DNA from 3 places in the Mesorhizobium sp. P160187 genome. Region 3 is predicted to be linked to each of the others. Evidence: predicted binding sites of a transcription regulator. Region 3 holds the regulator's gene; each other region holds the start of a gene.

Region 1 (2,265 bases), 380 kb from region 3:
GAAATCTACGTCACCGCCGCACTCGCGGGCGCCGGCCTCTACACACTTGGCGATCTTGCCGGCCTGCCGCCGCTCGCCTCGGATATTGCCGGCTTCGTCGCGGCTTTCCTGGTGCGCGGCGGCGCGCTGAAATTCGGCTGGACCTTTCCGTCCTACAAGAGCCGCCCGGGACGGCGACCGGAGGATATTCCGTAGGGAGAGGGGATAGGGAATAGGGAATAGGGAATAGGGAATAGGGAATAGTCGGTAGTCAGCAATTCGCGGCAGCCTTCACTACTGCCTACTGCCTACTGCCTACTGCCTCACGCCGCAAAGCGCTGCGCTTCCCCGCCATAATAGTTGACGTAGCGGGCGCCGATTTCCTTGACCGGCATCACCACGAACACATCGACGGTGGAGAACTCACGGTCGATGACGCAGCCGTCGCCGATGCGGGCGCCGACGCGCAGATAGCCCTTGACCAGCGGCGGCATGGCCGCGATCGCCGCCTTGGCGTTGACTGCCTCGATCGGCATCAGATCCATCGAGCAATAGCGGCCGGAGACCGCCCGCACATCCCAGGCGGAGTTGGTCCGGCAGTGATGGGCAAGGTAGGTGAGCGCCTCGGCATGCGCAGCCGGCACCGTGCCAGGGAACGAGGCACAACCGGTCATCACGCCGATCTCATAGTGGTTGATGTAGGCCCAGATGCCTTGCCACAGCGCCTCGATGGTGCGCTTCGAGCGGTATTCCGGCAGCACGCAGGAGCGGCCGAGCTCAAGGAAGCGCTGGCCGGGATGGCGGGCGATCAGCTTGGTCAGTTCGAACTCGCCTTCGGAATAGAAGCCGCCGGCGGTCGCCGCAATCTCTTGCCGCAGCAGGCGGTAAGTGCCGACGATGCGGCGATGCTCGGGGCCGGAGATCGAAGTGTCCAGCACGAGGAGATGGTCGCACAGCGGGTCGAAGCGGTCGGCGTCGCGCCGGTCCTGCGCCTGGAACAGGTCCTTCCTGGCGCCAAGCTCGTCATAAAACACCCGGTAGCGCACTTCCTGCGCGGCGGCGATCTCGGCCTCATTGCGGGCAAGCCGCACTTCGAGATTGCCGATACGGCCCAGCGGTGCGCCTGTTGCGACGGCATCGGCGTTCCGCGCGGCGAGCAAAGCGCCGCCTGCGCTGGGCCGAGTGTCACATTCCGGCATAACTGTATGCACGAGTGATTCTCCTTCGAGCCATCCCTCTTGGCACGGGGATACGGTGTAGGTGCAACAGGATTGTGACAGTACCGTGATACGGCGCGACGGGCAATACTTCGTCGGCTGGCGAAAACCTTCATTCGGCTACCTACGTGACGCGAGGATTTCTCCAGCGTCGCTTCAGGCGGCCACCTGGCCCTCGACGGCATGGACCAGCGCGTCGGGATCGAGCGGCTTGGTGACGAAGCCGCTGGCGCCATGGGCGAGCACGGCGTGGCGGGTCTTTTCCTGGCTGTCGGCCGAAAGCACCATGATTGGCACCGGCGGCACAGCCATTTCCTCTTCGTGGCGGCGGATGGCGGCGATCGCGTCCAGCCCGTCCATCACCGGCATGTGCAAATCCATCAGCACCACATCGAAGCGATTTTTCAGCCCGGCTTCGGTCACCGCCTCGACCGCGGCCTTGCCATTGCCGACCACTTTCACGCGATGTCCCGCCTTCAAAAGCGTGGCGCGGGCAAGCATGGCGTTGATGTCGTTGTCTTCGGCGATCAGCACCGACAAACCTTGCTGGCGCCCGCCATGGGCACGAAGCGAGGACGCGCCGGTCTTTTCCGGCTTGGGCGGCGGCAAGGCAGGGGCATGACTGGTCAGCAGCACGCGCAGCAGGGTTTCGCCGCGCACCGGCCTCGCCAGGAAGGTGGCGTAGCCGCTGGTGCGGAATTCGCCAAGCATGCCGCGGTCGGTCGGCGCGATCAGCGTGATCGCCTCGCAATCGGCAAAGCCACTCTGGCGCAGGCGCTTGAGCAGTCTGCCGTCGCCGTCCTCCAGGGCCGCGTCGATCAACAGCACATCGCAATGTTCGGCGAAGGGCGTCGCCTGGGAAGCGGTTGCGGCGACGTCGACGGCGCCGCCATGGGCGCGGATGGTGCGGGCGATGGCGTCGGCCTCGACGGCGTTCTTCGACACGATCACGGCGCGCCGGCCGGCCAGGATGTTCTGCCGGTTCTGCGGTGCTTCGGTTGCTCCTGCGGCCGGGATCTCGAAGACGAATTCCGATCCCTCGCCAAGCCGGCTCGACACCGAAATGGCA
Region 2 (2,265 bases), on a different contig from region 3:
GCGCACGATCGGGCTGTCGTTGGAGGTGCGGTAGAGCGTCTGCTTGATTGCCACCACCTCCGGGTCGGCCATTGCCTGGCGCAGGAACTGGACCACCACGTCGAAGGATTCATAGGGGTGGTGGACGACGATGTCCTTCTCGCGGATGGCCGCGAAACAATCGCCGCCATGCTCGCGGATGCGCTCGGGAAAGCGCGGATTGTAGGGGGTGAACTTCAGGTCGTCGCGCGGCACGGCGACGATCTCGGAAATCTGGCTGAGCGCCAGCGGGCCGGTCAGAACGCTGATGCGGCTCGAAGAGACGCCAAGCTCGCCGGCGACGAACTCGCGCAATTCACCGGGCATCGACTTGTCGAATTCGATGCGGATGACCGAACCGCGGCGGCGCCGCTTCAGCGCCGTCTCGAACAGGCGCACGAGATCTTCCGACTCTTCCTCGACCTCGATATCGCTGTCCCGGATGATGCGGAAGGTGCCGGAACCCTTGACCTCATAGCCGGGGAACAGCTTGCCGATATAGAGGCCGACAGCCTCCTCCAGTGGGATGAAGCGAACGTGCTGCTTGCGGTCGGGCAGGCGGATGAAGCGCTTCAGCGCCACCGGCAGGCGCAGAAGCGCGCTCATCTCCTCGCCATTCTTGCGATGGCGCAATTGCAGCGCCATCGAGAAGCCGAGATTGGGAATGAACGGAAACGGATGCGCCGGGTCGATCGACAGTGGAGTCAGCACCGGGAAAACCTGGTCCTGGAAATGGTCTTCCAGCCAGACTTTTTCATCCTTGGTCAGTGCATCGCGGGTGATGCTCTCAATGCCTTCCTTGTTGAGCAGCAACATCAGCGCCGAAAGGCTGTTCTGCTGGTCCTCCTGCAGCCGCTCGACCTCGCGCAGCAATTGTTCCAGCTGCTGCTCCGGCGTGCGGCCGTCGGGGCTCTTGAGCGCAATGCCTTCGCGCACCTGGCCCGCAAGGCCGGCGACGCGGACCATGAAGAATTCATCGAGATTGGCGGCCGAAATCGACAGGAAACGGACGCGTTCGAGCAGCGGATGGTGCTCGTTCTGTGATTCCTCGAGCACACGCCGGTTGAACTGCAGCCAGGAGAACTCACGGTTGACGAACCGATCGGGGTTGCCGCCCTCGGGGCTCGCCACCTCGACATTGATGAATTCGCTCTGCACCGGCTTCAGTTCGTTCATGGTTCCTGCTCTTCCCCGCCAACCGTCCCTTGGAGCGCCGCTGGACGTGCCATGCCTCTAACACGCTTTTGTGACGCATGGCCCTTCGGCGAAAACCATTCCGATTTCAGGGACATGCACTTAACCGGCTCACCGTATCCTCTGACAGGCTTTTGCGACAGTTTCATTTCATCGATCTTGCAAACAGGCCTGTTATGTTCCAGATGCTTTTCGACGAGATCAAGGAGACGACGATGGCAGGCGGTTCCATTCCCCATTTCCAGAACGATGCGGGCCATCCGGCAATCGACATCGGCGTCAAGGAATTCATGTGCACCGGCGCCAACCCGCCCTTCGACCACCCACATGTGTTCCTCGACATGGGCGACGACAATGAAAAGGTCTGCCCGTATTGCTCGACGCTCTACCGCTATTCGGCGAAGCTGAGGGCGACGGAAACGCTGCCGGCTGGTTGCCTTTATATCGACCAGGCCGCCTGATCCTTCCGCGACAAGCCCGATGGAAGACATCAGGTCCCGGCAGGTCATAATCGCCGGGGCCGGCATCGCCGGGCTGACCGCTGCCCTTGCCTTCGCTGGACGGGGTTATCCGGTAAAGCTTATCGAACAGGCACAGCACCTCGAAGCGGCCGGCGCCGGCATCCAGCTTTCGCCCAACGCAACACGCATTCTTGGAAAACTCGGCGTGCTCGACCGACTGCTGCCCGCAGCGTTGCGGCCGGAAGCGGTCGTGCTCAAGGACGCCGGGACGCTGCGCGAACTGGCGCGGGTACCGCTCGGGCACGCCGCCGAAGCGCGCTGGCAGTCGCCCTATCTTGTCGCCCATCGCGCAGATCTGCAGGCAGCGCTGCTGGGGCAAATGGCCGAACGGCCAGAGATTGAGCTCATCACCGGCGCCCGCGTGACCGGCATCGTCAAAGACGCGCAATATGTCGCCGTGACCGCCGAAGTGGACGGCCGCGAGATCGAGGCACGCGGCAAACTGCTGGTCGGCGCCGACGGCGTCTGGTCGGCGGTCCGGGCGCAACTCGCAGGCGAGGACTTCGTCAAAAGCCGTTTTTCGGGCGAACTC
Region 3 (2,265 bases):
CGCCATCACGCTGATCGCCAAGCGCCAGCCGATGGCCAACGATCTGCGCGCCGTGGTCGGCTCGATCCGCATGGCGGGCGACCTCGAGCGCATCGGCGACCTCGCCAAGAACATCGCCAAACGCGTCGGCACCGTGGGCTTGAGCGTCACGCCGCGCGACCTCTCGCACTCCATCGACGCCATGGCGCAACTGGTGCTGATCCAGGTGCAAGGCGTCGTCGAGGAATATGCCGCCACCGATGCGGCAGCGCTTGCAAAACTCAGGAATGACGACGAGCGCATCGACGTCAAATACACGTCCGTGTTTCGTGAGCTCTTGACCTACATGATGGAAGACCCTCGCAACATCACCGCCTGCACGCATCTCTTGTTCTGCGCCAAGAATCTTGAGCGCATCGGCGATCATGTCACCAACATCGCCGAAAATGCGTATTATGTGCTGACCGGCCAGCAATTGCCCGCCAATCGTCCGAAGCAGGACGAGACGGCGATGGCCACGCCGGCCTGATGAGGGTGAACTGCCTATGATCGCGCCACGCATCATGGTCGTGGAGGACGAGGAGCCACTAGGCGTGCTCCTCCGCTACAACCTCGAATCCGAAGGCTATCAGGTCGAGGTGGTGACACGCGGCGACGAGGCCGAGATCCGCCTGCAGGAAAACGTGCCCGATCTCCTGGTGCTCGACTGGATGGTGCCGGCTGTTTCCGGCATCGAGCTCTGCCGGCGGCTTAGAGTGCGGCCCGAAACCGAGCGGCTGCCGATCATCATGCTGACCGCGCGCGGTGAGGAAAGCGATCGCGTGCGCGGCCTGTCCACCGGTGCCGACGACTATCTGGTCAAGCCATTCTCGACGCCGGAGTTCATGGCGCGCGTGAAGGCGCTGCTGCGCCGGGCCAAGCCGGAAGTGCTGTCCAGCGTGCTCAAGGTCGGCGACATCGTGCTCGACCGCGAGTCGCACCGTGTCTACCGCAAGAAGAGCGAGATCAGGCTCGGACCGACCGAGTTCCGGCTGCTCGAATTCATGATGCGCCATCCCGGCCGCGTGTTCTCGCGCAGCCAGCTGCTCGACAATGTCTGGGGCGAGACGATCTACATCGACGAGCGAACCGTCGACGTGCATGTCGGGCGCTTACGCAAAGCGGTCAACAACGGCCGCATGCCGGATGTCATCCGTACCATTCGCGGCGCCGGCTACGCGATCAGGGAAGACTAGGATGCTGCGCGTCGCGCCGTTGCCGGCCATTCAGGCGACATGCTTGCCGGATTTGGCCTGAATGCCCGGCGCGAAAATCTCCTGGTCGACGAAGCCGAGCGCGCGCATGGCACAGCCTTCGCGGATCAGCGGCAGCTCGTTGGGCTCGGTGTCGAAGGAGATCGATTTCGAGTGCTGGCCGCCGGCGGTCTGGGCGATCGCTTCGCGCAATGCCGGTTCGATCAGGTCGAAGGCGGCGGCGCTGACGCCTACCATGGCGACGGGTGCCGGATCGATCAGCGCAAACAGGCTGCCGAGGCCGAAGCCGAGCGCCTCGCCGGCCTTGCGATAGGCTTCGCGCTCCGGGCCGTCGGTTTCGCGGGCGCGCGCGGCGAGTGCGCGCATATCAGCGTCGCCGATATCGACCGGCTCGGCATCCTCGCCCATCATTTTGGCGCTCCGCCAGATGGCGTAGTTTCCGGCATAGGCTTCCACGCAGCCGCGCCGCCCGCAGCGGCAGAGCGCGCCGCCCGGACGGTGGATCATGTGGCCGAACTCGCCGCCCGAGGAATGGGTGCCGGTGAACAGTTCGCCTTTCAGCACCAGGCCCATGCCGATGCCGTGCGACAAGAGGATGGCGATAAAATTGTCGCGGTAGCGCTCGGGCTGGCGCCATTGCAGCGCCACCGCCATCATGTTGCAATCGTTCTCCATGGTGGCAGGAATGCCGAATTCCGCTTCCAACATGTCGGCGAAGGCAATGTCGGTCAGTGGCGTGATCGGCGACCACAGCATGGCGCGCGCCTGCGAATCGGTGATGCCCTGGATGCCCATGGCAATGCGGGCGATGCTCTGGACATCGAGGTCGGGATCCTCAAGCCGCCGCCGGACGATTGCTACGCATTCGCCAATCAGCTCGTCGCGCGGCTTGGTCAGCGTGTCCAGCCGGCGCTGTTCCTCGGCGACGACGTGGCCGGCATAGTCGATGACGGTGACGGACAGGAAATTGAGCGACAGCACGACGGTCATCACCGCCGCCGCTTCCGGGTTGAGACCAAGGCCCACCTGCGGC

The links. Region 3 encodes PhoB, which activates phosphate uptake and scavenging genes when phosphate is short. Its sites were predicted from a motif close to TGTCATNNANCTGTCAT; they were not measured.
Region 1: olsB (l-ornithine N(alpha)-acyltransferase) is a predicted target of PhoB. The motif match lies at 1,242-1,258, and genes of this name have one in related genera.
Region 2: AC3CCE_RS30405 (RNA degradosome polyphosphate kinase) is a predicted target of PhoB. The motif match lies at 1,349-1,365, and genes of this name have one in related genera.

The regions. Positions count from the first base shown of each region.
Region 1 is NZ_JBYMDX010000003.1:812,636-814,900, reverse strand. It holds gene AC3CCE_RS07255 (trimeric intracellular cation channel family protein) at 1-195, shown strand, start outside; gene olsB (l-ornithine N(alpha)-acyltransferase) at 303-1,178, opposite strand; gene AC3CCE_RS07245 (response regulator) at 1,353-2,265, opposite strand, start outside.
Region 2 is NZ_JBYMDX010000005.1:1,144,763-1,147,027, reverse strand. It holds gene AC3CCE_RS30405 (RNA degradosome polyphosphate kinase) at 1-1,194, opposite strand, end outside; gene AC3CCE_RS30400 (zinc-finger domain-containing protein) at 1,428-1,673, shown strand; gene AC3CCE_RS30395 (FAD-dependent monooxygenase) at 1,693-2,265, shown strand, end outside.
Region 3 is NZ_JBYMDX010000003.1:1,193,001-1,195,265, reverse strand. It holds gene phoU (phosphate signaling complex protein PhoU) at 1-508, shown strand, start outside; gene phoB (phosphate regulon transcriptional regulator PhoB) at 525-1,214, shown strand; gene AC3CCE_RS09110 (ROK family protein) at 1,245-2,265, opposite strand, start outside.